DNA from 3 places in the Erwinia sp. AnSW2-5 genome. Region 3 is predicted to be linked to each of the others. Evidence: predicted binding sites of a transcription regulator. Region 3 holds the regulator's gene; each other region holds the start of a gene.

Region 1 (12,696 bases), on a different contig from region 3:
TTTTTCACGTGCAGTCATCCGGCCGCAGCGAAGTCGCGGGCGCTAACGTACTGGTCGCTATCTTTAGCGAGCAGGAGTCGCAGGCTGCTTATCTGCTGCGCAAACATGAAGTCAGTCGTCTTGATGTGGTGAACTACATCTCACACGGCACACGCAAAGATGAACCAGGCCCGGCATCGGGTGCTGAGAATCCGGTTAATGAAGAGCAAGCAGGCGGGGAGGAACGTATGGAAAACTTCACCACCAACCTTAACCAGCTTGCCCGTGTTGGCGGAATTGATCCGCTGATCGGCCGTGATAAAGAGCTGGAACGCGCTGTTCAGGTTCTTTGCCGCCGTCGTAAAAACAATCCACTGCTGGTGGGCGAATCTGGTGTCGGTAAAACGGCGATTGCGGAAGGTCTTGCCTGGCGTATTGTGCAGGGTGATGTGCCGGAAGTGATGAAGGATTGCACCATCTACTCACTGGATATCGGCTCTTTGCTGGCGGGTACCAAATACCGTGGTGACTTCGAGAAACGATTTAAAGCGTTACTGAAACAGCTTGAGCAGGACACCAGCAGCATTCTGTTCATTGATGAAATTCATACCATCATCGGTGCTGGCGCTGCGTCTGGTGGGCAGGTGGATGCCGCGAATCTGATTAAACCGCTGCTGTCGGGCGGAAAAATTCGCGTAATGGGCTCCACCACCTATCAGGAATTCAGTAATATTTTCGAAAAAGATCGTGCACTGGCACGTCGCTTCCAGAAAATCGATATTACTGAACCAACGGTCGAAGAAACGGTGCAGATCATCAATGGTCTGAAGCCGAAATACGAAGCGCATCACGATGTTCGTTATACCGCAAAAGCGGTGCGAGCTGCGGTGGAGCTGGCGGTGAAATACATCAACGATCGTCATCTGCCCGATAAGGCCATTGACGTGATTGATGAAGCCGGTGCCCGTGCACGTCTGATGCCGGTCAGCAAACGCAAAAAAACCGTCAACGTGTCGGATATCGAAACGGTGGTGGCGCGTATTGCCCGTATTCCAGAGAAGAGTGTGTCGGCTTCCGACCGTGATTCACTGAAAACACTGGGCGACCGTCTGAGAATGCTGGTATTCGGCCAGGATAATGCCATTGAAGTGCTGACCGAAGCGATCAAAATGAGCCGTGCAGGTTTGGGCCAGGATCGTAAACCTGTGGGTTCCTTCCTGTTTGCTGGCCCGACCGGTGTCGGGAAAACCGAGGTGACGGTTCAGTTGGCCAAGGCGCTGGGCATTGAACTGCTGCGTTTTGATATGTCTGAGTACATGGAGCGCCACACAGTCAGTCGTCTGATTGGTGCGCCTCCGGGTTATGTTGGTTTCGACCAGGGCGGCTTGTTAACGGACGCGGTAATCAAGCATCCACATGCCGTCGTGTTGCTGGATGAAATTGAGAAAGCGCATCCGGATGTCTTCAACCTGTTGTTACAGGTGATGGATAACGGCATGCTGACGGATAATAACGGCCGTAAAGCGGACTTCCGTAATGTGGTGGTTGTGATGACCACGAACGCCGGGGTACGTGAAACGGAACGTAAATCTATCGGCCTGATCCAGCAGGACAACAGCACCGATGCGATGGAAGAGATCAAAAAGATCTTTACGCCAGAGTTCCGTAACCGTCTCGATAACATTATTTGGTTCAAACATCTCGATCAGGCAGTGATCCATCAGGTCGTCGACAAGTTTATCGTCGAACTCCAGGCCCAGCTGGATGCCAAAGGCGTCTCGCTGGAAGTCAGTGATGATGCCCGTGACTGGCTGGCAGAGAAAGGCTACGACAAGGCAATGGGCGCACGCCCAATGGCCCGTACCGTTCAGGAAAGCCTGAAGAAACCGTTAGCGAATGAGCTGCTGTTTGGTTCACTGGTTGATGGGGGATCGGTATCGGTGGCGCTGGATAAAGATAAAAACCAGCTGACCTATCACTTCCTGAGCGCTGAGAAGCGTAAAGCGGAAGGGACCGTGCATTAATTTGCCGGACCTGCGTGAATAAAAAAGCCTGATGATGATTCATCAGGCTTTTTTTTATCTATCTGCAGGCGGGCTGCTGCTTCAGTAGCACGGACCAGTGCGCTTCCCAATGGCCACCGTGCGTCAGCCCCGGAACGCTGACAACTTTTACGCAGGAAGAGTGACTGGCATCGGCATACCCTTGTGCCACGCTATACGGCACCACCCGATCCTCACTGCCAGAGAAGTGGATCTGCGGTAGCGCGGCCAGCTTAGGGGCAACGTCTTTCGCATTCAGCGACTCTGGCATCGTGCTGGCCTGATGCAGACGATTCACCTCATCCATATCCAGATTACCTGCCACCGTTCGCAGCGACTGCACATCATGGCGCCGCGCCGCGACTAACGCTGCCACCGCGCCACCGCCCGAGTAGCCCACCAGCACTAATGGCTGACCGGGGGCCTGGCGGGCAATCTGTGTGATGGCTTCATTCATTGCGTTAATCACCCCCGGGGCGAAGCGGCGGTCGGTCCACCAGCTCTTGTTACAGACGGGATTGCGCGTCAGTGGAATGTACTGGCAGGGACGTGCCAGATACGCCACATTTACGGCAGGGTCGGTAGCGGCAAGCTTGAGCGCAGTCGGGTTAAACGGTGTGGGATCGCGTGAGGGTTGGCTGGGAGTAACCCAGGCAAAACCATCACCTTCAATGTAGAGATGCACAGGCTGCCGGGGATCGCGAATGCGCCCCCACCAGCTGAGAACAAAGGGGGCGGCGTTGATTTCACCCGGCTGTAAGCCCGCTGCACGCGCAATGGCGTCGGCGGTGGCAACACGGTTATCGGTGGCGCAGCCGCTCAGCAGGCTGCACCACAGTAGTCCAATGCTAAGGGGTATCAGTTTCATCTGTGACTTAGAAAAGCTTATGGAGTTGCAGGCGGACGATCTGACCCAACCGGTGGCGCTACCCCTTGCGCTGGCGGCTGGGGTGATGCGTAGGCCATCCATTGATGCTGCTGAAGTGGTTGCGGACGTCATGCTGTTCTGGCCTGGAGAAAGTTGCTCGCCCATATGGTTGGCTTCCGCTTCGATGGTGATGGTTTTTGAGGCGTTAAACAGATTCAGCAGTGCAGAGGAAGAGATACCGCTGTAGCTGGACAGCCCATTCAGTGAGGAGATGGCATTGCCGGTAGTTGGCAACGGTTTGGTTGGGTTTGGCGTCTTGCCACCTCCACTGCTGTGATTATATTGAGGATAGCAGCAGTCTGATGATAGTTTCCACTGATGCTTATCGGTTGGGTAATCAGTTCGTTAGCGCTGTTTTATCAATATATTTCAGGCATAAAAAAACCGGACTGAAAGCAGTCCGGTTTGGCTTATCGGTACTGCGGGCGATTAACGCGGCAGCACCTCAGAATGGGTCACTTAGCGACTACGGAAGACAATGCGGCCTTTGCTCAGGTCGTACGGGGTCAGCTCTACAGTGACTTTGTCGCCCGTCAGGATGCGGATATAGTTTTTGCGCATTTTACCGGAGATATGAGCGGTAACCACGTGACCGTTTTCCAATTCAACGCGGAACATGGTGTTAGGTAACGTATCGAGTACGGTACCCTGCATTTCAATATTGTCTTCTTTGGCCATCGAATCCTCTAGGTGGACTACCTTAGTTTTGAACCGGCGAGATAATGCCGAATTTCACGTATTAAGTAAAGAATTGCGGATGAATTCATCCACATCAATCCCTCTCACGCGCACCTGGCGCAGACGGATTACGAATTAATCTGGAGTCAATGACGTCAGCGTGGGGGAACAGCGGGCTAAGAATCTGTTAAAATATGCTTTGGTCGCACGATTAAAACAGTTCTGAAAAGGTGCGTTGAGATTCCCAGCCTGGTATTCCGCATCACCATCTTGTACCGGTGAAAGGCGGACGACATACCAAACGCGCATATTATATCACTGTTCTTGCGGTGTTGCGTGCAAAACATCGAACGAATGCATTAAAAAAGCCGGCGTGGCTGCCAGCAGTCTACAGAAAGCGGGTGATGCGCCAGAGAATGCACATATTGCAGGTAGGTTACGCGCGGGATTTCCTGTGCGCCCAGAGAGAGGGTGTGAGGATTAAGCACCTGGCAGTCGATTAACTTGCCACCCTGTTGCTGAAAGTAATCACTGAAGACCAGCAACGCCGTTTTTGAGGCATTTTCGCTGCGGCTGAACATCGACTCACCACAAAAAATCTGGCCCAGCTCCAGTCCGTACATACCGCCCACCAGTTCTTCACCCCGCCAGACTTCTATCGATTGTGCATGGCCCAGCTCATGCAACTTTTGCCAGGCACGCTTAACCTCATGGGTGATCCAGGTCCCTTCATTGCGATCGCTGGCGCAGCCTTCTATCACCTGCTGAAACTGCTGATTGAGTGTGACCTGATAAGGCGATTTTTGATGAAAGCGTTTCATGCTGCGGCTGAGGTGGAAATGCTCGGGCAGCAAGACAGCGCGTGGATCAGGTGACCACCAGAGGATCGGATCGCCAGGGGAAAACCACGGAAAAATGCCCCGATGATAGGCGTTAAGCAAACGCTGTGGACTGAGATCACCCCCCATTGCCAGCAGGCCATTGGGTTCCCGCAACGCCATTTCTGGCGGCGGGAAATTAAGCGATTCACGTGAGAGCTGGATCAGACGCATCGGGCAATACTCTTTAGCACGAGAGGTATTGACTATAGCGCAAAGCGCTGCAGAAATGTCCAGTATCGGCCCTGTTTTGAGACTAATTCCTGGTGATTGCCTTGTTCAATGATTTGGCCGCTGTCCATAACACAAACGCGATCGAAATGTGCCAGGCCTCGCAGACGGTGAGTCACCATAATCAGGGTTTTCCCGCTGGCGACCCGGCGCAGCAGAGCGAGGATCTGCTGTTCGGTTTCTGCATCCAGACCTTCTGTCGGTTCATCCAGTAACATCAAATCGCCACCGTGCAGCAGCGCACGCGCCAGGCCTAACCGGCGCAGCTCGCCGCCAGAAAGCTGACGACCGCCTTCACCCAGCCAGGCATTCAGCCCCTGATCATTGTCCAGCAGTGTCTCCAGCCCGACCTGATGGAGTGCATCACACAGTTGCTCATCGCGGCATGCCGGTGCGGCCAGTAGCAGGTTGTCACGCAGGCTGGCGCTGAACAGATGCACGCGCTGGGTAACCACGCTGGTGCGGGCGCGTAAATCGGCTTCACTCCAGTCAGTCAGCGGTTGGCCATTTAGCAGGATAGACCCTTGTTGCGGGTCCCAGGCGCGGGTGAGCAGTTGTAACAGCGTGGACTTGCCGCAGCCGGTACGGCCAAGCAGGGCGATATGTTCACCAGCACCAATCTCAAGCGTCAGCCCGGCGATGGCGAACGGGCCTTCGCCATAACGGAAACTGACATCGTTCAGGCTTAGCGCCGCACCTGCACCATGTGAGGCTTCACTGTCTGTTGCGAAGTTCACAGCCGGGCGTTGTTCGATAATCTGTGAAACGCGTTTTGCTGAGGCAATGACGTGGCCGAGATGCTGGAATGCAGTACCGACCGGTGCCAGGGCTTCAAAAGCGGCCAGCCCACAGAAGACAAACAGCGCAATATAAGCCCCTGGATAAGGATCACCGCCGATGCCATCAGCACTTAACCACAGCAGCAGTGTGACGGCGATGCCGCCCATCAACATCACCAGGCCCTGAGACATCCCGGTCAGACTGGCCTGCCGCTGTTGCGCTGTCAGCCAGGCCTGCTCGGTGGCATCCATGGTGCTGCGGAATGTGCTGGCAGCCCCATACAGACTTAATTCAGCTTGCCCCTGAAGCCAGCGGGTCAGGCCGCTGCGATATTCGCCACGCAGGCGGGTCAAATCAGTGCCTACCGGCAGCCCGGCACGGTAAAACACGGGCGGGATAACAATCAACGTCAGCAACATCAGTGCGCCGAGGGTCAGCGCCAGACTGCTATCCAGCCAGCTCAGGCCGACTGTCACCACCACGATGACCGCCAGCGCCCCCACCAGCGGTGAAATGACCCGCAGATAGAGATGGTCCAGCGTATCTACATCGGCTACCAGACGATTGAGCAACTCGCCTTCACGGAAACGGGCGATACCAGCAGGAGAGAGCGGCAGCAGTTTGCTGAAGGTAAATACCCGCAGATGCTGAAGCACGCGGAAGGTGGTGTCGTGACTAACCAGGCGCTCCAGGTAGCGCGCCACAGTACGGCTGATCGCCGCGCCGCGAACCCCGGCGGCAGGAAGCATATAGTTAAAGCTGTAAATCCCGGCGACACCCGCCAGCGAGGTGGCAGCCAGGAACCAGCCCGACAGCGTCAGCAGGCCGATGCTGGCCAGCAGCGTCAGCACCGCCAGAACAATGCCCGCCAGTAAGCGCAGAATATGGCGACGATAGAGTGCTAAAAACGGCAGCAGAGTTTTCATTCGAGCGATCCTCCTCGCTGGGCCATCAGGTCGGCAAACGGTCCAGGCTGCTGAGCCAGCGCTTCCCAGCGTCCTGTCTGAACAATTTCGCCTTTACGCATCAGCCAGATTTCATCCCACTGGTCAAGACGATCAAGCTGGTGGGTGATCAGCAAAGTGCTCTGCGCATGCGAGGCCTGTAACAGCGCGTGGTTAACATGCTGCTCACTGTGTGCATCGAGGCTGGCATCAGGTTCATCCAGCAGCAGTAGCTGGCAGGGCTTCATCAGCGCACGCGCAACGGCAACACGCTGTGCCTGGCCGACGGACAGGCCGGCGGCCTGGTCACCCGTTTCACTGTCAAGACCTGCCGGCAACTGCGGCAGGAATTCACTAACGCCAGCGAGTGCCAGCACTTGTTGCAGCCGGGCTTCATCGTTATTGCCGCTCAGCAAAATATTCTGCCGCAGAGTCCCCGCGGGAAGATGCGGGTTTTGCCCCACCCAGGCCAGCTGCTGCTGCCAGTGTGGCAACGCGATATCGCGCAGCTCAACGCCATTGATCAGCAGCGAACCGCGATAGGGCAGGTAGCCGAGCAGCACATTCATCAGTGAGGTTTTCCCCGCACCGCTTTGCCCGACCAGCGCCACACGTTGTCCTGGCTGTAACGTGAAATGCAGTGGGCCAGCAAGCGCTGTGCCTTCTGCCGTGGTGATCACCAGGTCCTGAGCCACAAGACTAAACCCGTTGCGCAGTTCCGGGGTCTGCGATCCGCGTTCAACGGAGGCCGTCTCACTCTCTTCCAGGAAGGTTTGCAGCGCATCGGCGGCACCAATCGCCTGGGCTTTGGCGTGGTAGTAAGCCCCAAGGTCACGCAATGGCTGGTAAAATTCAGGCGCGAGTATCAGCACCAGGAACCCGGCAAACAGCGTAACCGGGCCGCTGTAGTGACCAAAATTGAAGACGCCAAGATAAGAGAAACCGAAATAGACCGCGATCAGGGCAATGGAGATTGAGGCGAAGAATTCCAGCACCGCTGAGGACAGAAACGCCATGCGCAGGACTTCCATCGTGCGCTGACGGAACTGTTCGGACGCTTCTGCAATAGTGGCGGTTTCAGCCTGTGCGCGGTGAAACAGACGCAGCGTTTCCAGCCCGCGCAGGCGGTCGAGGAACTGACCACTCAGTCGTGCCAGCGCCTGAAAGTTACGGCGGTTAGCATCGGCTGCGCCCATTCCTACCATCGCCATAAATAAGGGGATCAATGGCGCGGTAGCCAGCAGGATCAGCGAGGCTGCCCAGTTCACTGGGAATAGCAGGATCAGCACCAGCAACGGGATGATCCCAGCCAGCATCATCTGCGGCAGATAGCGCGCGTAGTAATCCTGCATCTCCTCAATCTGCTCCAGCAGCAGCGTAGCCCAGCTCCCGGCGGGTTTACCTTGAATCCAGGCAGGCCCCAGCTCGGACAGACGGTTCAGCACCTGACGGCGCAGGGTCTGGCGGATAGCCTGGCCGGTTTTGAAACCGATTTTTTCGCGTAGCCATGCCAGCAAGGCACGACCCGCAAAGCAGGCCAGCAGCAGAATAAAATGCAGCAGCTGACCGTCACGCGGCTGATGGTCAATCAGCAGAGCCTGGAGCAGCGAGGCCAGAAACCAGGCCTGGGCGAGGATCAGCAGAGCGCTTAATGTGCCCAGCAAGTATGAGAGGCGCAGCCAGCGATGGCCATGCACACTCTGACTTTTCAGCCAGCGGGTGAGTTGTTGTTGTCGTGTTTTATTCATCTGTTGCCGTATTGCCCTGACGTAAACAGTAGTGAGGCAAAGGCCCCAGGAAGATAGGTGTCAAGCGCGGCAATGTTACAATGCGGAGGGTAAAAAGGCGACAATTGCTCGTCGCCTCAGGCAAGATTAGCTCAGAGTTTTAACAACTTACTGATTATTTTTAACTAAACCGTCAAGATAACGCTCTGCGTCCAGTGCGGCCATACAACCCGTTCCGGCTGAAGTAATCGCCTGGCGGTAAATATGGTCCATCACATCACCCGCAGCGAATACGCCCGGGATGCTGGTTTGCGTGGCGTTACCCTGGAGCCCAGACTGGACTTTGATATAACCATTTTCCAGAGCTAACTGACCGTTAAAGATAGCGGTATTCGGGCTGTGACCGATAGCAACGAACAGGCCGGCGACTTCCAGTGTTTTGGTCTGGTCGTCTTTGGTCGAGCGCAGACGCAATGAGCTGACGCCCATCTGATCGCCCAGCACTTCATCCAGCGTGTGGTCGGTATGCAACACGATATTGCCGTTTTTGACCTTTTCATTCAGACGGTCAATCAGGATTTTCTCTGCGCGGAAGCTGTCGCGGCGGTGGATCAGATGCACTTCGGCGGCGATGTTCGCCAGGTAAAGCGCTTCTTCCACTGCGGTGTTACCACCACCAATCACCGCGACTTTCTGATTACGGTAGAAGAAACCGTCGCAGGTGGCACAGGCTGAAACACCGCGACCTTTGAACTCTTCCTCTGAAGGCAGCCCCAGGTAACGGGCCGAGGCGCCGGTGGCGATAATCAGTGCATCAGCAGTGTACTCGCCTTCATCGCCGGTCAACCGGAAAGGACGGTTTTGCAGATCCACGCTGTGAATATGATCGAAAATGATCTCGGTGTTAAATTTCACCGCATGCTCGTGCATACGTTCCATCAACAGTGGCCCGGTTAACTCGTTTGGATCGCCTGGCCAATTTTCCACGTCGGTGGTGGTGGTCAGCTGACCTCCTTTTTCCAGGCCGGTAATCAGCACTGGGTTCAGGTTAGCGCGGGCTGCATACACGGCAGCGGTATAACCTGCCGGACCCGAGCCAAGAATCAGTAATTTACTGTGTTTAGCCGTACCCATGAAACCCTCATTAATTGACTGGCAAACCTATACCCGGATTGTAGGGAATTTAGCGAGGCAAAAAAAGTATTCTGCGATTTTGTTAACAATTAATGAAAAAGGTTTCGCCAATCGTTGCACGGATTTGGGATTGGGGAGGGAGAAAAAAATGGCATTTCATCCACTTTTTGTCATTTTAGCGACAAAATTGTCATTGAAAAACAGAGAGACAGCCTTCCCTTTGGCATGTTGTACTGATTTTTTTTGTTTTGCTTTGACAATCGGCTGCGCTTTTGCGAAAACATTATGGGAAGCAGAGTGTATTTGGTTACGCCAGTCAGGGTTTCATCCCGGATTTTGCGTTTATCGCCCGATATACTCAGCCTGTTATTTGGAATGACGCATGGTGTGGACAGACAACATGCGTCATGCAGATAGGGCGTTTAATACCGCTACAGGCTCTATGTCTTCACTTAGATCAACCCTGTTACATTGAGTCGTTCAGGGTATGGCAGGTAAAGGGAAGGAATTTAAGAGAGACAATAATAATGGTAGACAATAAAAAACGACCGGGTAAAGACCTCGACAGAATTGACCGCAATATCCTGAATGAGCTGCAGAAAGATGGGCGTATTTCTAACGTCGAGCTTTCCAAGCGAGTAGGCTTATCACCTACACCGTGTCTTGAGCGTGTTCGCCGTCTGGAGCGACAGGGCTTTATTCTCGGCTACACCGCCCAGCTAAACCCGCACTACCTGGATGCATCACTGCTGGTATTCGTTGAGATTACTCTGAATCGTGGTGCGCCGGATGTGTTTGAGCAGTTTAACGCTGCTGTACAAAAACTTGAGGAAACTCAAGAGTGTCACCTCGTTTCCGGTGATTTCGACTATCTGCTGAAAACGCGTGTGCCAGATATGTCTGCGTACCGTAAATTGCTGGGCGAAACCTTGCTGCGTCTGCCGGGTGTGAACGATACCCGTACTTATGTGGTCATGGAAGAAGTGAAACAAAGTAACCGGTTAGTGATTAAAACCCGGTAACACAGGGCAGGTGCAAAACCTGTTAGTTTTCGGTACACTCCTGTGAATTCATACAGGTTCAGCGCCGGGCATGCCCGGCGCTGTTACCTCCATAGTTTACAGGCACCTGGAGAGTACTCTTGAGCCAGGAATACACAGAAGATAAAGACGTTTCATTAGAACCGTTGAGCAGCGGGCGTCGCCTGCTGGAAGCATTATTAATTGTTGTTGCTCTTTTCGCCATCTATCTGATGGTGGCGCTGGTGAGCTTCAATCCTTCCGATCCCAGTTGGTCACAAACCGCCTGGCACGAACCTATCCACAACATAGGTGGTGGCGTTGGGGCCTGGCTCGCAGATACGCTATTTTTCATCTTTGGCGTGATGGCCTACGCGCTTCCTCCTGTGATTTTAGGCCTGTGCTGGATCACTTTCAGCCGACGCCATTTCCAGGATTACATCGACTATTTTGCCGTTGCTTTGCGCATGATTGGCGTGCTGGCTCTGGTGGTCACATCCTGTGGCCTGGCCGCGTTGAATGCCGATGATATCTGGTACTTCGCCTCTGGCGGGGTGATTGGCAGCCTGTTAAGCAGTGCAATGGCAGCCTACTTTAGCGGCCCTGGCGGTACGCTGACGCTGCTGTGTATCTGGGCTGCGGGGCTGACGCTCTATACCGGCTGGTCATGGCTGACGATTGCCGAAAAAATCGGTGGCGTGGTGATGGGGATCCTGACTTTCGCCAGTAATCGTTCACGTGCCGATGAAAAATGGCATGAAGAAGACGAGGAAGATGAAGTGGATGTGCCGGTGGCTGTGCGCAGCACGCCGGTACGTGCGGACGATCACGACGACGTACTGCTGACGAAACCGCAGCCTGTTTACGTAACAGCGGAGGACGAGCAGGACGATCCGCTGCTATTGAAGCCTGTAGCCAGTGATGTTGTCCCGGCTCCTGCACAGCAACCTGCGATTGCCCCCGTTGCGCCAGTGACTGTTCCCGTACAGGAATACGTAGCCCAGGTTGAGGCGCAGGTTCCCACACCTGTAGCGGCACCTCAACCTTCGCTGTATCGCTTTGAAGTGCCAGCGGATGTCCAGACCCCAGCACCTTCGCTCCCGGTGGAAGAAGATGACGGTCCGAAGATGGGCAACTGGCAGGATACATCAGCGGCTTCACCGTTTGATTTCTCCACGCCACATGTCTCTCATCCTGCATCTGTCGCTGCTGCGGCAACCGGTGCTGCGATTGGTGCAGTTGCACAATCTGCCAGCAGTAATACGCCGTTTATGCCGGGCTTTACGGCAACCAGCGGTGACGATCTTAATCCACAGGTAAAGCAGGGGATTGGCCCTGAACTGCCACGCCCGAACCCGGTTAAGCTGCCTACACGTCGTGAATTGGCTTCTTACGGCATCAAACTGCCTTCGCAGCGGATGGCGGAAGAGAAAGCCAAAGAGCAGGAATTACTGCAACCGGAAGTTGCTGAAGCGGATACCTGGCAGGCGGTGACGTCTGACGAGCAGGATGATGCAGAGCAGGCGCAGCTACGTGAGGCTTTCCTCGCACGGGAACAGCAGCGCTATGGCGAAGAGTTTGCAGCCGAAGATGAAGAAGCGCTGCAACAGGCGGCGCTGGCACGTCAGTTTGCTGAGCAACAGCAACAACGTTATGCAGCCGAAAAGCCAGGCCACAGCACGACCTTTACGCTGGATACCGCCAGTGCTTTCGACTTCTCACCGATGGACGACCTGGTCAATGACGGCCCAACTGAGCCGTTGTTTACGCTGTCTGCAGCACCGGAAGCAGAACCCGTTGCCCCCGTACAGCCGCAGTGGCAGCAGCCTGAAGAAGTACCTGTACAACCACAACCGCAGGCTCCCGTTGTACAGGCACCTCCCGCCTGGCAACCCACCGTTGCACCTGTCGCACGGCCTGTGGTGGCCCAGCCAGTGAAGCCACAAGAGCCGGATATGGACAGTTTGATCCATCCGTTCCTGATGCGTCATGAGCAGCCAACGTACAAACCGACCACACCGCTGCCGACGCTCGATCTGTTAGCGTCACCGCCAGCTGAAACGGAGCCGGTAGACCAGTTTGCGCTTGAACAGACAGCACGTCTGATTGAGGCGCGCCTGGCCGACTATCGCGTCAAGGCTGAAGTGGTGGGGTACTCACCAGGTCCTGTCATCACCCGATTTGAACTGGATCTGGCACCGGGCGTGAAAGCTGCGCGCATTTCTAACCTGTCGCGCGACCTGGCTCGCTCATTATCAGCCGTTGCCGTACGTGTGGTGGAAGTCATCCCTGGCCGTCCTTATGTGGGGCTGGAGTTGCCTAACCTGAATCGCCAGACGGTGTATCTGCGAGAAGT
Region 2 (5,900 bases), on a different contig from region 3:
CCTGGGTTCTTTGATGAGCTTCCTGGGCATGAAACCACTGGGTGATTCAGTTCATAAGCTGGAAGCAGACTTTTATGATTCCACTTTTGGCAAAATTCCAGTACTTGGCCCGGCAGTGAAAAACTTCTTCACCGATGCTTTCAACCAGTACCCGGCGCCATAACGATCATTCTTCATCTGATGTTGGTGTAACCCCGAACGAGAGGAGCATGTTCACATGGTCCTCTCGCTTTCGATCATGCCGGAACACTCAATACCTCCCTCTTGCTTGTTGTTAGCCATGCCAAATGCATCACCACTCAAAACATCACTTTGTGAGGAAACGGGTCGGCAGGATACCGACCCGCGAATGGCGATTAACGATGGGCCAGGCTGGCTTCGTTACCCGCATCGGTATTCATGATCTGCTTATCCGTCTGCTTCAGCCACTGGCTGGTCAGCATACCGGCAGTCATTGAACCGTTAACGTTCAGCGCAGTACGTCCCATATCGATCAGGGGTTCGATGGAGATCAGCAGAGCCACCAGAGTGACAGGCAGGCCCATTGCTGGCAGAACAATCAGAGCAGCAAAGGTGGCACCGCCGCCAACGCCCGCTACACCCGCAGAGCTAAGGGTGACAATGCCGATTAACGTGGCAATCCACATCGGTTCAAATGGGTTGATCCCCACGGTCGGTGCAACCATCACGGCCAGCATGGTCGGATAGAGACCGGCACAACCGTTCTGGCCGATAGTGGCGCCGAATGATGCAGCAAAGCTGGCGATAGACTCAGGAATACCCAGACGGCGAGTTTGCGTCTCAACGCTGAGTGGGATGCTGGCGGCACTGGAGCGGCTGGTGAAGGCAAAGGTAATCACGGGCCACACTTTGCGGAAGAAGCGCAGCGGGTTCACACCGTTAACCGACAGCAGCAGAGCATGGACGGCAAACATGATGGCCAGGCCGAGATACGATGCCAGCACGAAACTACCCAGTTTGATAATGTCGCTGAGGTTAGAGGTGGCGACGACTTTGGTCATCAGTGCCAGCACACCATACGGCGTCAGTTTCATGATCAGGCGAACCAGTTTCATCACCCACGCCTGCAACGTATCGATGGCTTTCAGAACACGCTGCCCTTTTTCGACATCATCCTTCAGCAGTTGCAGAGCGGCGACACCGAGGAGGGCGGCGAAGATCACTACGCTGATAATGGACGTTGGGTTGGCACCGGTCAGATCGGCAAACGGATTTTTCGGTACGAAAGAGAGCAGTAACTGCGGTGCGCTGAGGTCAGCGACTTTACCAACGTAGTTACTTTGGATCGCAGCCAGACGCGCACTTTCCTGTACACCCTGCACCAGACCACTCGCATTCAGGCCGAACAGCCAGGTGACGAAGATCCCGACTGCCGCTGCAATCGCGGTAGTGAACAGCAGAACACCAATGGTCAGCAGGCTGATTTTACCCAGTGATGAAGCGTTGTGCAGACGGGCAACCGCGCTGAGGATGGAAGCAAACACCAGCGGCATCACAATCATTTGCAGCAGCTGAACATAGCCATTACCCACGAGGTTAAACCAGCTGACCGATTCTTTAATGATCGGGGTGTTTTCGCCGTAGATAGCGTGAAGTGCCAGACCAAACAGCACTCCGACCACCAGACCGAACAGTACTTTTTTTGACAGGCTCCAGCCTGTACGGCCAGTTTTTGCTACCAATAGCAACAGCGCAACAAACGCCACAAGGTTAATGATGAGCGGAAAGTTCATTCCCATTTTCTCCAAAAAATACGGACCACAATATAGCCATGCTGGCGACAGTTAATTTCTGACGCGCAGTAAGTAAAACCAGTGCGGAATGGTATCAGCTACTTATGATGCAGCCTTATATCCAGATGGAATTATTTATAACTTTTCGTGATTAATTGAGCAATTAATCAACCTTTTGTTTGTTAATTAATCGTTCGATGTGATTTTGTGCCGAGCTGACCACGTGGGTTGTCCAGTCGGATGCACCAAAAGGCAGCGAGCCGTGTGGGAACCAGATGGCGCAGCCGACCAAAACCAGGCACAGGGCACGCTCCAGCTGATTGCCTTTCTGGCTGTTAAGCAGCGGCAAACGAAAACGCCAGCGACAGGGCCACAGCAGCGGCACGCCTGCGGGTGTTAGCATATCGGCAGCGATATGACTCAGATAACCCAGCACCATCCCCTGAAAGGCATCCGCCGGGATCAGCCAGCCTTCAGGCAGCTTTAGCTGTAACAGGGCGACGCCCCCGAAGACCGCCAGCAGGCTGTGGGTGAATCCCCGGTGACCAAAGGCACGGGCGATAGGCTGCGACAGCCACCTCAGGCGCTGGCCCAGAAACGACTTCGGATGGTCGATATCAGGTAACAGGCAGGTGAGCAGCGTTGCCGGAATAATGTGCCACCAGTCGGCGCTGGCCAAAACCGGGGTGAGTTCGGCACGCTTGGCAAAAATTGCACTGGCGATGGCAAAAATAAGATGGCCTTCGGCCGTCATGGGAGTACCTGGCTGCATAACTGTCAATGCATCCAGTATAGGGAATATATACAGTGGAATAAATATGTGACGCTGTAACGAAAGATAAATAATTTGGCATTAATCTCGCGGTGAACAAAGCATGAACAGCTTTTGTTCACCGCAGGGCATTAACGCGCCAGCCAGCCGCCATCCACCGCCAGCGTAAAGCCATTGACGTAGTCCGCCGCCGCCGAGGCGAGAAATACCGCCGGGCCCATCATATCGTTGCTTTCCCCCCAGCGTCCGGCGGGGATGCGATCCAGAATCTGCTGATTCCGGTCTTCGTCGTCACGCAGTTGTTCAGTGTTATTGGTTGCCATATAGCCGGGAGCGATGGCATTGACGTTGATGCCATACTGCGCCCACTCATTAGCCATCAGGCGCGTCAGACCGATCACTGCACTTTTTGATGCCGTATAAGACGGCACGCGGATGCCTCCCTGATAAGAGAGCATTGAAGCGATATTGATGATTTTACCGCCACTGCCCTGGCGAACAAACTGGCGGGCAACAGCCTGCGAGAGGAAAAACAGCGTCTTGCTGTTAACGTTCATCACGTCATCCCAGTCACGTTCGCTGAAGTTGAGGGCGTCTGCACGGCGAATAATCCCGGCATTGTTGACCAGAATATCCAGCTGCGGGAAAGCGGCCAGCGCCTGTTCCATCACGTTCTCAAGGCAACGGCTGTCGGAAAGGTCTGCTGTAATGCTGGTGAACCGTCGCCCGGTCGCGGTGACTTTCTGTGCCGTCTCACTGGCTGAGGAGCGGTTAACCCCAATGATATCGCATCCTGCCTGGGCCAGCCCGAGCGCCATTCCCTGACCAAGACCGGTGTTGCAGCCGGTAATCATGGCCACTTTGCCTTCAAGATTAAATGCATTCAGGATCATCGTGGCTTCCTTATAGATAAGATGACGCGCGCCATAACAGAGTCGATAAACGGGGATACGCGAGCCGGTTAAGGGAGCATATTCAGAAGCGGGGATGAATTCAACAAAAATGAAACGATGTTTTATTTATTTTAACAGTGAGTGGCGAAAATGAAAAAAAAGGCGGCCATGTTGCCGCCTGATATTGACTCAGCGTCCGTGCAGATGCTGCGCCGTCAGCGCTTCCAGGCTGGAGAGTTTAACGTCAGCCAGTGACCAGCGCAGGTCGTCTGCATGAGCTGCATCCGGGACAACGATAGAGCGCATACGTCCTGCTTTGGTGGCAATCATCCCGTTGAAGGAGTCTTCCAGCGTTACGCAATTCAGCGGATCCACGCCCAGACGGGCCGCAGCATCCAGGTATACCTGCGGGTGGGGTTTACTGTAAGGCAGCGACTCTGCCGAGGCCAGCACCTCAAAGTAATGGCGCAGATTGAACATCTCCAGCACGCGTTCCAGCATAAACAGCGGTGAGGCGGAGGCGAGGCCGATTTTCAATCCCTCGGACTGGCAGAGTTGCAATGCCTGCTCCACGCCGGGCAGGAGAGGCCGGGTTTCTTCGACCAGACTCAGTGCCCGCGCAATGACGCGCTGGGTGACTTCGGCCTGGGATGGCCCTTTCCACGGCAGATTTTCATACCACATGCGCACCACCTGATCGATACGCAGACCCAGCGCATCCGGCATTTCACCGCGACGGCTGAGGTCAACATCAAGGGTGGTTAAGATATCCAGCTCAGCTTGTTGCCACAGGGGCTCGGAATCAATGAGCAGACCGTCCATATCGAAAATGGCGGCGAGTACAGGGCGGTGATGAGACATGCTACGGCTCCATTTAACAGTTTATGGGCAGCTTAGCACGAAGTGTTGATGAAAAAATTATCATCGCGGCGGACTGTCTGTGGAAACCTGGCATTAATTCTGCATTTTGCAGGCACTTTTATGTCACTACAGGTAAACTGACAGGCAGACATCAGATGGACTGGAGAAAGCATGACATATCAACAGGCTGGCAGGGTTGCGATTATAAAGCGCATCGCGGGCTGGATTATTTTTATTCCCGCGCTGTTATCGACGCTGATTTCACTGCTGGGTTTTCTGGAAAAAAGTCGTGAGCAGCGTGATGGCATTAATGCGGTGATGCAGGATTTCGCCCATGTGATGATTGATATGATCCGCTTCAATACCGGTTTTCTCTCCGGTTTCTGGGCAAATTCGCCTGTACCAGACTTTAACCAGGGGACGAATGTCCTGTTCTGGGTTATTTATGTGCTGATTTTTGTTGGCCTGGCGCTACAGGCTTCAGGTGCAAGGATGTGGCGGCAGACGCGTTTTCTGCGTGAGAGTCTGGAAGATCAGATGATCCTGGAGAAAGCACGAGGCACAGAAGGGCAAAGCCGGGAACAGTTGGAAGAGAAAATCGTGGTGCCGCGCCACACAATTTTCCTGCAAATTTTCCCGCTGTACATTCTGCCAGTGATTATCATTGTGGCCGGATATTTTGTGCTGAAACTGGCTGGCTTTATTAACTAAGCCAGCCATCATACCCACGTGCGCTTCCTGTTATCAGGCTGGGCGCGCGTGGCGTTTTCCCCGTTCATCCGTATCCAGCAATGCGCTTGTTGCTCGTTGCGCCTCTCCCAGCCAGTGCCCGCCAAAGACATTCGCCCGATTAAGCAGATAATAGAGCTGATAGACAGGCTGTCTTTGCAGGAAGTCTCCGGGTAGTGGCCAGACTGACTGATAACCGTCATAAACTTGCACCGGAACGTCCGGGAACCATGACAGCATCGCCAGGTCGCATTCACGATCTCCCCAGTAGCAGGCCGGATCGAATATCCACGGGCCGCTGTCACTCCCGGCACAGTTTGCTGGCCACAAATCGCCATGCAGCAGGGAAGGCTGAGGGTGATGTGATTCCAGGATCGCTTGCGCGCAATGGACGATGAGCTCGCTGTCACCATATTGAATGCCTTTCTCTGCGGCGAGTTGAAGCTGCCAGCCGATGCGCTGTTCGGCAAAAAATACCGACCAGCGGCGTAACCAGCTGTTCGGCTGCAGAGAAGTGGTGATGTTATTGTCGAAGTCGAGGCCAAACTGCGGCTGTTCACTCCACTGATGAAGGTGCGCGAGCTGCTGACCCAATTGGAAAGCACCGTGCGCGTCTAGCGGTCTGACCGGGATGTACTCCAGCAGTAAAAAGCTGGTGTCGCGATCGCTGCCAACACCGTATACCGCCGGAACGCGCACTGTCTGACTGCGCGCCAGCAGCTGTAACTGGTCGGCTTCCCATGTGAACAGGTCCTGCATGTCACGCTGGTTACATTTAACGAAAATCTCATGCTCACCATAGCGCAGATGCCAGGTTGGATGAACATCGCCACCGGGCAGCTCGCTGCGTTCGGTGATCTCTGCCGGCCCCAACTGTTCACTCAACAGACG
Region 3 (12,696 bases):
GGTGATACAGTACATAGGAGAGCAGCAGGTAGTCCATATGGCTACGATGGCAGGGCACGTAGACAATTTCATGTCCATCCTGTGCCAGCTGGCGCACGCGCTCACCGCCGTTAACATTGATTCCCTGATAGAGCTTGCTCCAGGTCCAACCCATGATGCGGTCAGTCAGACGAATCGCTTCGTAAGAGAAGTCAGCGGCAATCTCTTCCATCAGCTCAACGGCATTCTGCTGGGCTTTTTCATGGGGAATCTTTTTGCTGCGTGCTTCGTCTTCTACCGCTTTGGCGATCGCTTTGGACTGTAACAGTTTGTTGAACAGGTCCTGGCGCACTGGCAGACGCGGCCCAACGGCCGCTAAACGCTGGCGAGCAAAGTGCATACGTGCCACACGGGCCAGCTTCTGCGCGATGATTTTATCTGTACCGTGCTCGGTGGCCATATGGCGCAGCGATACCATCGGAGAGAAGCGAACAAAACTGTCGCGCCCCAGCCAGATGACGGCAAAGAATTTCTGAATACCATTCAGCATGCGCAGATGCGGCTGTTCGTTCCCCTGTACCTCACGGCCCGGCGCACGACCAAACATCACCGATACCGGTACCATTTGCACATCCAGATCGGGATGATTGCGGTGCAGATCGAGATAATCGTGGAACAGCTTGACCGACTGAAGATTCGGGACAAAGTACGGGAACAGGCGCGGGCCATCATGAATGAACACATGACGTGGCAATACCGTACCGTCGATCTCCAGAGGTTCCAGAGGATCGGGCAGGTCTTGTTTGCGACACTGCTCACGAAGTGCAAGGAGATCGGCCTTTGAATCATAAGGCAGCACATACATAATAGGGCGCGACGTATCAAGCCCGAGTTCAGCAACCGGTTCAGCCGGAATTGCTTTACTTTTTACCAGTAGTTTTACTGGAAGATTCAATAAGTTATAATATAATTTACGCCAACCTGACATAGACAACATGAAGCCTCTTGTTAGCAAAGCGCCGCAAGCATACCAGAAAGCGCCAACAGAATCTGTGGTGTTAAAAAACCTGTAGTTCCACTCATTGACGTTAAACTTCTCAAAGGGTTCCCTTATTATGGCAAATAATGTCACCGGACTGACGCGAATCATAAAAGCGGCCGGGTATTCGTGGAAAGGCATCCGTGCCGCCTGGCAGCATGAAGCTGCTTTTCGCCAGGAAGCCGTCGCGGCGATCATCGCGATTATCATTGCCTGCTGGCTGGACGTGGATGCCATTACCCGTGTGCTGCTGATTGGCTCCGTGATGCTGGTCATTATTGTCGAAATACTCAACAGCGCCATCGAAGCGGTTGTCGACCGCATCGGCAGTGAAATACATCCCCTGGCAGGCCGGGCCAAAGATATGGGCTCTGCGGCTGTGCTGTTGACTATCTTGCTGGCAATTTTTGTTTGGATCATGCTGTTAGTGCCACATTTGCGATGAGTTTTCCAAAAATCGCCACAAACTGCATTTCGCCCAACTTTAGGTTTTCAATGTCTAAATACCTGTATATACTCACAGTCGACTGTATAAACAACCAGGGGGCGGAATGAAAGCACTAACGGCGAGGCAGCAGCAGGTTTATGACCTGATTCGCGACCACATTAATCAAACTGGTATGCCACCTACGCGTGCAGAGATCGCCGCGCAGCTTGGTTTCCGTTCCCCGAATGCGGCTGAAGAGCACCTGAAGGCCTTAGCCCGTAAAGGCGTGATTGAGATCGTTTCTGGTGCTTCACGCGGTATTCGCCTGATGATGGAAGAAGAAGACGGACTTCCACTGATTGGTCGGGTTGCCGCTGGTGAGCCACTGCTGGCAGAGCAACACATTGAAGGCCACTACAAGGTTGACCCTGACCTGTTCAAGCCTGGCGCTGACTTCCTGTTGCGCGTCAGTGGAATGTCGATGAAAGACATCGGTATTATGGACGGCGACCTGTTAGCGGTACACAAAACGGAAGATGTGCGTAATGGCCAGGTTGTGGTGGCGCGCATTGATGATGAAGTGACCGTTAAACGCCTGAAACGCCAGGGTAATACGGTACAGCTTTTACCTGAAAACCCGGATTTCAAACCTATCATCGTCGATCTGCGTCAGCAGACGCTGACGATAGAAGGCCTTGCTGTTGGCGTTATCCGCAACGGCAATTGGCTGTAATCGTGACTCCCCGCTAAATCCTGCGCGCTGCTTCTGCGGCGCGTATTACCATCTGCAATCGCGTTAACTCTGATGGATTCTGATGAAACTGCTCACCTCTGCGGATAAAAGCCTCTGGCGGCTGGCGCTGCCGATGATCCTTTCTAATATTACCGTGCCTCTGCTTGGCCTGGTTGATACGGCTGTGATCGGCCATCTCGATAGCCCAACGTATCTTGGCGGAGTGGCAATCGGCACTACTGTCACCAGCTTCCTGTTTATGCTGCTACTGTTTCTTCGCATGAGCACCACCGGGCTGACAGCCCAGGCATTTGGCGCCAGTGATAAGTCTGCACTGGCGCGTGCGTTGATGCAGCCGCTGCTGCTGGCTCTGCTGGCCGGGCTGCTGTTTGTCCTGCTAAAAACCCCCATTACTCACCTTGCACTGGGCCTGACCGGTGGCAGCGACGAAGTCCTGCACCAGGCGGCACTGTTTATGCAGGTGCGCTGGCTCAGTGCCCCAGCAACACTGGCTAACCTCGTGCTGCTTGGCTGGCTGCTTGGGGTGCAGTATGCGCGTGCTCCGGTGATCCTGCTTGTGGTGGGTAATCTGGTCAATATTTTGCTGGATCTGTGGTTTGTTATTGGGCTGGGATGGGGCGTGCAGGGTGCGGCAGCAGCCACCGCGATCGCTGAATATGTCAGCTTTATAGTCGGCCTGCTGCTGGTATGGCGGGTGATGAAACTGCGTGGTTTGTCGGTAGGGCTGATGCTGAACGCCTGGCGCGGTGATGTGGCGCGCCTGCTGCGCTTAAACCGCGACATCATGCTGCGTTCTCTGTTGCTGCAAATGTGCTTTGCGTCGCTGACAATTTTTGGTGCCCGCCTGGGGAATGATGTCGTCGCGGTCAACGCCGTGCTACTGATGTTCCTCACCTTCACCGCCTATGCACTGGATGGTTTCGCCTATGCGGTTGAAGCCTGTTCAGGGGAAGCCTACGGCGCGAAAAACAGTCAGCAATTACTTAGCGTCTGGCACGCTGCCTGCAGGCAGTCGTTGATAGTCGCAATGGGGTTCTCTCTGTTCTATGCCCTGTTTGGTGAGCAAATTATCGCGCTGCTGACTTCTCTGGAACCGCTTCGGCAGCTTGCCGATCGGTATTTATGGTGGCAGGTGCTGATGCCATTGGCGGGTGTGGGCTGTTATTTGCTGGATGGCATGTTTATCGGCGCCACCCGGGCCAGTGAGATGCGCAACAGTATGGCTATCGCAGCTCTGGGCTTTAGTTTGACGCTGTTTAGCGTGCCGTGGCTGGGTAATCATGGTCTGTGGTTGGCGGTGACGCTGTTCCTGCTGCTGCGCGGTGTCTCCCTGTGGGTCATCTGGCGTCGTCACTGGCGTAATGGTACATGGTTCGCGCAGTGACACATTTGCTTACGTAACCCGAAGCTTCGCTAGTTTATTGAATTTTAGGGGTTTTTAGCAATTTTTTACCACTATTGCCAGCGGGTTAACTGCCGGGTGCCGATTTCTCTACTACAATTATCTTTGTCTTAGGCAAATAACCAGATAATTATCTGGATATTCAGCGAATTTTTGAGACGAAAAAGCTGTTTTAACCCAAGGTAGAGGAATCACATTATGAATAAAGACGAAGCCGGCGGTAACTGGAAACAGTTTAAAGGTAAAGTGAAAGAACAATGGGGCAAGCTGACTGATGATGATCTGACGATCGTTGAAGGTAAACGCGACCAGTTGGTAGGTAAAATTCAGGAGCGCTACGGCTATCAGAAAGATAAAGCCGAGAAAGAGCTTAGTGAATGGGAAACTCGCAATAACCACCGCTGGTAAAACAGCGGCCCCTTTCAGGGCGATGCTCCAGCCCCGGCACAAGGACCGTGCCACTCAGTTCTTTCTCCTTCCTCATAAAATCTAATCAACGCCCGCGTTTTTTACTCTGCACACTATGATCGTGCTGGCATGCATCCTGATGCGTACAGGCTTCAATTTCCCCGCATTTTTGACAGAATCCATGCGCTTCAATCACGCTATGCCCCAGGGTAAAACCTGACTTCAGGGCCAGCGATTTCAAAATATCTTCCACACCATCGGCATGTTGCTCAGCGACTGAACCACAGCGGTCACAAATCAGCATCGCTGAGGTATGTGACGGCTCTTCAAAGTGATGGCAGACCACATAGCTGTTGGTGGACTCCACACGATGGATAAAGCCCTGTTCCAGCAGGAAGTCCAGTGCTCGGTAGATGGTTGGGGGCTTCGCCTGGGGTTCAGATACGCGCAGTAAGTCCAGCAGGTCGTAGGCGCTGATGGCCCCATTCTGCTCACTCATCAAACGCAGGACTTCAAGGCGCTGCGGCGTGAGTCGCACGCTGCGCTGCTGACAGATAACTTCCGCCTGCGACAGGATTTTTTCAGCACTGGTAATGTTCATTGTTCCCCCTCAGGCCATTTCAGGATGTTATTTTATCACGTCTGCAACAAAACGCCGAGTTCACCGTCAGGCAACCCTCAGCCACCTGCACAGACTCAACCATTTACTGGTATTGCTGATAAGCGCAGAAGGTAAAAAAAATTTCATCATTGTTTTCAGTGTACCAGGGCCACTCTTTTTTCATTCAGCATCGCTAATCTGATTTGCAGGGCTTAAGGTTCGTGACTACCTTTTTCAAAGGGCTATGCGCGTTTGGCACTGAAAAAAACAGATGCAGAACGTTCAACTGTTAGCGTGTTAACAGATTAATAAAATGGCAATGACCTGATAAGCCCACTCATCTTCTCTCAATTCACAGCAATGAAATGGTGCCTTTATGTTCATTATTCAGGCATTCGGTTATGCGTGTCTTTGCGCATTCGCTTTTTCATTTTTTTATGGTGGGTTTGGGGTCAATGGCAAATAAATTCAATAAATTAATCGGTTTTTCCGCGCCCGTAGTATTACCCGCTCTGTTGCTTACTCCGCTGAGTGCGTTTGCTGCCGGTAACTATTTCGATGCCCGCAATGATGCAATGGGGGGGACGGGCGTTGCCTCCTCCAGTTACGGTTCGGCGGTGCTGGCTAACCCGGCTTTGATGACCAAAGCGAAACCGGAAGACAGCGTCAGTATTACCCTGCCGGCCGTCGGTGCGCAGATCAGCGATAAGGGAAAACTGGTCGATAAGGTGGATGACCTGACCAATGCGGTCGACAGTTACAAAGACCTGGCAAATAATTTCGTCTTCCCCACGGATATCCCACGTGCCCAGGTGGCTGCGGGTGATCTTGCCGATCGTCTGCGCGAGATCAAAGGGCAGAAGGCATGGGCAAACGCGGGTGCAGCATTTGCGGTGACCGTCCCGAATGAGGTTCTGCCTTTCGCGTTTGTCACCAAAGCCTACGGTACCGCCTCTGTGGTAACGGATGTCACGCAAAGTGATATCGATTATCTGCAAGGCATTGCCGATGGCACTAACATTCCGACGACAGCAGGGCTGAACAGTCTGACCTCCGCCGGGCTGGGACGTGCAGCGGTGGTTTACGATATGGGGATCGCCGTCGCACATGAGTTTGATTTCGGCGGTCAGCCGGTTTCACTGGGGATCACGCCAAAGCTGCAAAAAACCACGCTATATAACTACAGCGCTTCGGTATACAGCTATGACAAATCAGACTTCACCAACGGCAATTATAAAAACACGAACACCGGTTTTAACCTGGATGCGGGCGCATCCACCGACCTCGGTGAAAACTGGACGCTGGGCCTGAGCGCGCAGAACCTGATCTCACGTGATATCGACACCAAAGAGGTCAGTGGTTACAAGGATACCTATCAAATCCGTCCGCTGGTCACCTCCGGCGTGTCATTCCATACCGAGCGCCTGACAACGGCACTGGATGTGGACCTGACCCCGACTAAGCGCTTTAAAACGCAACAGGACAGCCAGTACGCTGCCGTGGGTGCGGAGTATCGTCTGCTGGACTGGCTGCAACTGCGTGCTGGTTACCGTGCTGACGTGAAGTCCAATGACACCAATGTGTTCACCGGCGGTTTTGGTCTGTCACCGTTTAACAAAGTGCATCTGGATCTCGCCGGGATGGTGGGCAAAGACAATACCTGGGGCGCGGTTGCCCAGTTGAACTTTACTTTCTGATTTTCTGCCAGCAGCCAGCCCACGGGCTGCTGGCTATCACCTTTCCCTGAGCCTGTATCCTCGCTGCCCGCCGTGCTATCATTGCGCACAATATCGACACTCCCTTTCTGATACAGAGTTAACGCTTTTCATGACCGATAATTTCCCTGCACATCGTTTTTCAATTGCCCCAATGCTCGACTGGACCGATCGCCACTGCCGTTACTTTCATCGTCAGCTGACGCGCCAGACGCTGCTGTACACCGAAATGGTGACCACCGGTGCGATTATCCACGGCAAAGGGGATTACCTGGCCTGGAGTTCTGAAGAGCAGCCCGTTGCGCTGCAACTGGGCGGCAGCGATCCGGCAGCACTGGCACAGTGTGCGAAACTGGCGGAAGCGCGTGGCTACAATGAGGTTAACCTCAATGTGGGTTGCCCGTCTGACCGCGTGCAAAACGGCCGTTTCGGTGCCTGCCTGATGGGCGAAGCCCAGCTGGTGGCAGACTGCATCAAAGCGATGCGCGATGTAGTCTCTATTCCGGTCACGGTGAAAACCCGTATCGGTATCGACGACCAGGACAGCTACGAGTTCCTGTGTGATTTCATTCAGCGTGTGGCAGAACAGGGGGGATGCGAGACGTTTATTATTCACGCCCGTAAAGCCTGGCTCTCTGGCCTCAGCCCGAAAGAGAATCGCGAAATCCCACCGCTTGACTACGAGCGAGTTTACCAGCTAAAGCGCGACTTCCCGCAGCTTACGCTGTCGCTTAACGGTGGCGTTAAGTCGCTGGAAGAAGCCAGTATCCATTTACAGCATCTGGACGGGGTGATGATGGGGCGCGAAGCCTATCAGAACCCGGGAGTGCTGGCGCAGGTAGACCAGACCCTTTTCGGCAGCACCGTGCCGATGGTCGATCCAGTCGCGGTGGTGCGCGCCATGTATCCGTATATCGAGCATGAGCTGGCGAACGGCACTTACCTTGGCCATGTCACCCGCCATATGCTGGGACTGTTCCAGGGCATTCCTGGGGCACGCCAGTGGCGTCGTTACCTGAGTGAGAATGCTCATAAAGCGGGTGCCGGTGTCGATGTGGTGGAAAAAGCCCTGCTGCTGGTCGCGGATAAAGTGCCTGCCAGCGCTTAATATCGTTAAACGTTCACTAAATTTTGATGAAATTCACCAGGGTTATTATCGCCCTGGTGCATACCGCCCTTATAGATCAATACGTTAAAATCCTCGCCGTACTGGCACGCTTCTTGTAATAGTCTCTTCAGAGTCCCTTATTCTGGAGCGTATCGACATGTTAGAGATCCTGTTTGTTATCGGCTTTTTTATGATGCTGTTGCTGACCGGTATTTCGCTATTAGGCATCATTGCGGCGCTGCTGGTGGCTACCGTGGTGATGGTCGTTGGCGGATTGTTTGCTGTTGTTATTAAATTGTTGCCGTGGTTGCTGCTGGCGGTGGTTGGGGTCTGGTTATATCGCGCTTTTTGTAAACCGTCTGCGAAGGATAAACCCTGGTTATCTCGATAATATCAATGAGTTGCCGGAGGTTTTTGGCGTGTTAATGCGGGGTGGATCACATCATGACAAATTGCTATGCACCATTTCGTCATTAAACATATTTTTTACTTATGAATTCTGCCAGGATGGTTTTACTGAATCAAAACGTATTCATCGCCGCTGACCCTACACTCAGTGCGAACTATAAAAAGAAAGAAAAAAGGGCCTCCTTCGGGAGGCCCTGATTGTTTGTGCGGATGACCGATATTACGGAATAAGCAGACTCGATCCTTGCGTACCACGCCCTTCCAGCACCTGATGCGCGCGTTGTGCATCGGCCAGTGCAAACTTTTGCGCGTCTGGCACATCCACCTTAATCGCATTGCTTGCCATCAGAGAAAACAGCTCATTGCTGGCCTGAAGCAGCGCTTCACGCGTGGTGACATATCCGTTCAGTGATGGCCGGGTAACATACAGTGACCCTTTCTGATTGAGGATACCGAGATTCACTCCCGTCACCGGGCCGGATGAGTTACCAAAGCTGACCATCAGACCACGACGTTGCAGGCAGTCCAGCGAGGCTTCCCAGGTATCTTTCCCCACGGAGTCATACACCACACGCAGCTTCTTGCCATGAGTCAGCTCGCTGACGCGCGCGGCGATATCCTCTTCTCGATAGTTAATGGTTTCCCAGGCACCTGCACGTTTCGCCAGCGCCGCTTTCTCCGCCGAACCCACGGTGCCGATCAGGTGCGCCCCGAGCGCCTTTGCCCACTGGCAGGCAATTAGCCCGACACCGCCCGCAGCGGCATGGAACAGAAACACCTCATCCGGCTGCACCACATAGGTCTGGCGCAGCAAATAATGCACCGTCAGGCCTTTAAGAAAGGATGCCGCACCCTGTTCAAAGGAGATGGCATCCGGCAGCAGCGCCACTTTATCGACCGGAACGTTATGCACTTCGCTATAAGCACCCAGTGATGATTGTGCGTAAACCACACGATCACCCGGTTTCAGGGCGCTGACGCCAGCGCCGACGCGAGTGACGATCCCGGCGGCTTCCGTCCCCAGCCCGGCCGGTAGCGGAGCAGGATACAGACCGCTGCGCATATAGGTATCAATGTAATTAATACCGATCGCTTTGTTCTCAACCTGCACTTCACCGGGGGCCGGATCGGTCGGATCAAAGCTCACCAGCTGCATCACCTCGGGTGCGCCGTGCTGGCTGATTTGTATACGTTTCGCCATGTTCACTCCTGTGGATTTCGCCGCGATGTGGGGGAGGACGTCAGTCATGCAAACGGGTATACTTGCGCGTCCCCCCACAAGATTTTTGGTATCGCATCACTATGGCAGGAAATAAACCCACCAACAAATCCTTCGAAAACCGCGAGCCGCGTGACCGTCAGATGGAAGGTCTCAAGCTGCCCCCGCACTCGCTGGAAGCTGAACAGTCGGTGTTGGGCGGTTTAATGCTGGATAACGAACGCTGGGATAACGTTTCAGAGCGCGTTGTGGCAAAGGACTTCTTTAGCCGCCCGCACCGGATGATCTTCGCGGAGATGCAGCGCCTGCTGGAACTGGGTAAACCGATCGATCTGATTACCCTTTCCGAATCGATGGAAACCAAAGGCGAACTGAGCATGGTTGGCGGTTTTGCCTACCTGGCTGAGTTGTCAAAAAACACGCCAAGTGCGGCAAACATCGGTGCTTATGCGGATATCGTCCGTGAACGTGCCGTTGTGCGAGAGATGATCTCCGTGGCCAACGAAATCGCGGATGCCGGTTACGATCCTCAGGGGCGCACCAGTGAGGATCTGCTCGATCTGGCTGAAACCCGCGTGTTCCAGATCGCTGAAAGCCGTGCCAACAAAGATGAAGGCCCGAAGAGTGTTGATCAGATCCTCGAATCGACGATCGAGCGTATCGAGGCACTCTATCAGACGCCGCAAAATGGCGTGACCGGGGTGGATACCGGCTACGGTGATCTGAACAAGAAAACCGCCGGGCTTCAGCGTTCCGACCTGATTATCGTTGCAGCCCGTCCGTCGATGGGTAAAACCACCTTCGCCATGAACCTGTGTGAAAACGCGGCGATGGAGCAGGATAAACCGGTGCTGATCTTCAGCCTGGAGATGCCCGGCGAGCAGATCATGATGCGTATGCTGGCGTCGATGTCCCGCGTTGACCAGACCCGTATTCGTACCGGCCAGCTTGATGATGAGGATTGGGCGCGCATCTCCAGCACGATGGGGATCATGATGGAGAAGAAGAACATGTACATCGATGACTCTTCCGGCCTGACTCCGACCGATGTTCGTTCACGTGCCCGCCGTATTTTCCGTGAGCACGGCGGCTTAAGCCTGATCATGATCGACTACCTGCAACTGATGCGCGTACCGGCGCTGTCTGACAACCGTACGCTGGAAATCGCTGAGATATCACGTTCGCTTAAGGCGCTGGCGAAAGAGCTTCAGGTGCCGGTCGTGGCGCTGTCGCAGCTTAACCGCTCCCTGGAACAACGTAGTAATAAACGCCCGATAAACTCCGACCTGCGTGAATCCGGCTCCATCGAGCAGGATGCCGACTTAATCATGTTTATCTACCGTGATGAAGTGTACGAAGAAAACAGCGAGCATAAAGGCATCGCTGAGATCATCATCGGTAAGCAGCGTAACGGCCCAATCGGGACGGTGCGCCTGACCTTTAACGGTCAGTGGTCGCGCTTCGACAACTATGCGGGTCCGCAGTACGACGACGAATAATCTTTTCGGGTCGGGCATGCCCGACCCCTACGTTTGCTCCCTTGCTTTCGACGCGGTAAAAAATACCTCCCAATCTTGTAGGGGTCGGGCATGCCCGACCCGCTTTCAACGTCTGTCATCACAAAATAGTGTTGGACAACAACGCAATGAATGCGGTTATCTGTCTGTCAGCAGTACCCAGACACCAGCACGGATGAACGATGACCCAGATTGATGATTTTGACCTTAAGATACTGACTTTACTGGAAGCAAATGGTCGCCTGACCAACCAGGAACTGAGCGATATTGTGAAGCTGTCAGCCTCACAGTGCTCACGCCGCCGTATTAATCTGGAACAGGCAGGATTGATCCTTGGCTATCACGCGCGGCTGTCTCCGGATGCCGTTGGCCTTGGGATGATCGGCCTGATTGAAGTGCGGCTGATCAACCATACGACAGAATACGTTGAGAGTTTTCACCGCATGGTGTCCGAACAGTCGGCCATCGTGGATGCCTATAAAACCACAGGTGATGCTGATTACCTGTTGAAAGTGGCGGTGGCCGATCTGGCCGGGCTGAGCGCACTTATCAGCCAGCTGGTGGCGGGACATCAAAGCGTTTCGCATGTGAAGACGTCAGTGGTCCTGAACCGCCTGAAAGAGAATGGCCTGATGTCGGTGAGTGAGACGCTGCTGCGCTAAAACAGTGCATGCCGCGCACCATTCTTGTGCGTAAAAACGATCATTAATGCAAAATCTGTGCGATAAAATGAATTTCAGTGCGTGATGTGATGGTTAAATGCCAGTTTCATGCACAAAAATGAGCAATAAAGCGCCTTGTATTCAATGGGTTAATTCGCTGGCACCATCCGATGGCTCAAAGGGCCGCCGGATTGGTGCGATTTTTGCTATATATTGGGCAGTCAATAAAGCAATAATCACCAGAGAATCAATCCGATGGATAACGTCGTGCAACAACCTGTAAAAATCCCCCATACGCTGCTGGAAGATGTGCTGGCTATCCTGCTGGGTACGCTGATGGTCTCTTTTGGCGTCACGCTGCTGAAGCAAGCCGGGGCACTGACCGGAAGCACCGCGGGTATCGCCTTTCTCATCAGCTACCTCAGCAAAACCTCCTTCGGGTTGGCATTTTTCCTGATCAACATTCCATTTTACTGGCTGGCCGTGAAGCGTATGGGCTGGGCTTTCACCATAAAAACCTTCTCTGCCGTGGCGCTGGTCTCAGCGTTCAGCCACCTGCACCCATTATTCATCCATTTTTCCGCGCTGGATCCCTTTTATGCGGCACTGTTCGGTAACGTGGTGATGGGGATTGGGTTTATAGTGTTATTTCGCCATAAGGCCAGCCTGGGTGGGATCAATATCCTGGCGTTGTGGTTGCAGGACCGTTACGGTATTCGCGCCGGAAAACTGCAAATGGTAGTGGATACCTGTGTGGTACTGGCCTCGCTGTTTGTGGTTTCGCGTGAGATGCTGGCGGCCTCTATCGCGGGTGCGGTGGTCTTGAATCTGATTATTGCCATGAACCATCGCCCTGGCCGCTATTACGTATAGCCCTGCCTGAATTTACCGCGACGCCCGTCGTGGCGTTGCAGGACATGACTGATTATTTAATGGAGACTTGCACCGTGTTTCAAAACGTTGATGCCTACGCTGGCGATCCGATTCTCTCCCTGATGGAAACTTTCAAGCAGGACAACCGCGCGCACAAGGTTAACCTGAGTATCGGCCTGTATTACGACGCACAGGGTGTGATCCCACAGATGAAAGCGGTTGCCGCAGCGGAAGCCCTGCTGAATGCACAGCCGCAGAGCGCGTCCCTCTATCTGCCGATGGAAGGTCTGCCGCCTTATCGTTCCGCCGTTGCACCTCTGCTGTTCGGTGCAGAGCATCCGGTACTGAAAGCCGGGCGTATTGCCACAATCCAGACGCTGGGCGGGTCGGGCGCACTGAAAGTGGGTGCTGACTTCCTGAAATATTACTTCCCGAATTCCCAGGTCTGGGTCAGCGATCCGACCTGGGAAAACCACATCGCTATCTTTGCGGGTGCCGGTTTCACGGTAAACACTTACCCGTGGTATGACGATGAAAGCAACACCGTGAAGTTTGCCGCGTTGCTGGAAAAACTGAACACGCTG

What was found. Region 3 encodes LexA, which represses DNA repair genes until DNA is damaged. Its sites were predicted from a motif close to TNCTGTATGTACATACAGNA; they were not measured.
Region 1: a site for LexA is predicted at 10,382-10,401, ahead of ACFL9S_RS03015 (DNA translocase FtsK 4TM domain-containing protein). Genes of this name have one in related genera too.
Region 2: a site for LexA is predicted at 2,527-2,546, ahead of ACFL9S_RS15785 (metal-dependent hydrolase). Genes of this name have one in related genera too.

The regions. Positions count from the first base shown of each region.
Region 1 is NZ_JBJGXA010000002.1:285,979-298,674, forward strand. Features, by position in the region: gene clpA (ATP-dependent Clp protease ATP-binding subunit ClpA) at 1-2,003, shown strand, start outside; gene ACFL9S_RS02975 (alpha/beta hydrolase) at 2,062-3,183, opposite strand; gene infA (translation initiation factor IF-1) at 3,409-3,627, opposite strand; gene aat (leucyl/phenylalanyl-tRNA--protein transferase) at 3,987-4,679, opposite strand; gene cydC (heme ABC transporter ATP-binding protein/permease CydC) at 4,712-6,442, opposite strand; gene cydD (heme ABC transporter permease/ATP-binding protein CydD) at 6,439-8,208, opposite strand; gene trxB (thioredoxin-disulfide reductase) at 8,356-9,321, opposite strand; gene ACFL9S_RS03005 (hypothetical protein) at 9,320-9,700, shown strand; gene lrp (leucine-responsive transcriptional regulator Lrp) at 9,849-10,343, shown strand; gene ACFL9S_RS03015 (DNA translocase FtsK 4TM domain-containing protein) at 10,463-12,696, shown strand, end outside.
Region 2 is NZ_JBJGXA010000023.1:465-6,364, forward strand. Features, by position in the region: gene ACFL9S_RS15775 (hypothetical protein) at 1-163, shown strand, start outside; gene ACFL9S_RS15780 (L-cystine transporter) at 357-1,754, opposite strand; gene ACFL9S_RS15785 (metal-dependent hydrolase) at 1,918-2,508, opposite strand; gene kduD (2-dehydro-3-deoxy-D-gluconate 5-dehydrogenase KduD) at 2,658-3,419, opposite strand; gene hxpB (hexitol phosphatase HxpB) at 3,609-4,280, opposite strand; gene ACFL9S_RS15800 (YniB family protein) at 4,452-4,991, shown strand; gene ACFL9S_RS15805 (fructosamine kinase family protein) at 5,025-5,900, opposite strand, start outside.
Region 3 is NZ_JBJGXA010000021.1:17,769-30,464, reverse strand. Features, by position in the region: gene plsB (glycerol-3-phosphate 1-O-acyltransferase PlsB) at 1-967, opposite strand, end outside; gene ACFL9S_RS15665 (diacylglycerol kinase) at 1,095-1,463, shown strand; gene lexA (transcriptional repressor LexA) at 1,570-2,178, shown strand; gene dinF (MATE family efflux transporter DinF) at 2,261-3,583, shown strand; gene ACFL9S_RS15650 (CsbD family protein) at 3,800-4,009, shown strand; gene zur (zinc uptake transcriptional repressor Zur) at 4,095-4,604, opposite strand; gene ACFL9S_RS15640 (conjugal transfer protein TraF) at 5,066-6,307, shown strand; gene dusA (tRNA dihydrouridine(20/20a) synthase DusA) at 6,438-7,433, shown strand; gene pspG (envelope stress response protein PspG) at 7,591-7,824, shown strand; gene ACFL9S_RS15625 (quinone oxidoreductase) at 8,062-9,042, opposite strand; gene dnaB (replicative DNA helicase) at 9,144-10,559, shown strand; gene ACFL9S_RS15615 (Lrp/AsnC family transcriptional regulator) at 10,760-11,239, shown strand; gene ACFL9S_RS15610 (YitT family protein) at 11,495-12,112, shown strand; gene ACFL9S_RS15605 (amino acid aminotransferase) at 12,187-12,696, shown strand, end outside.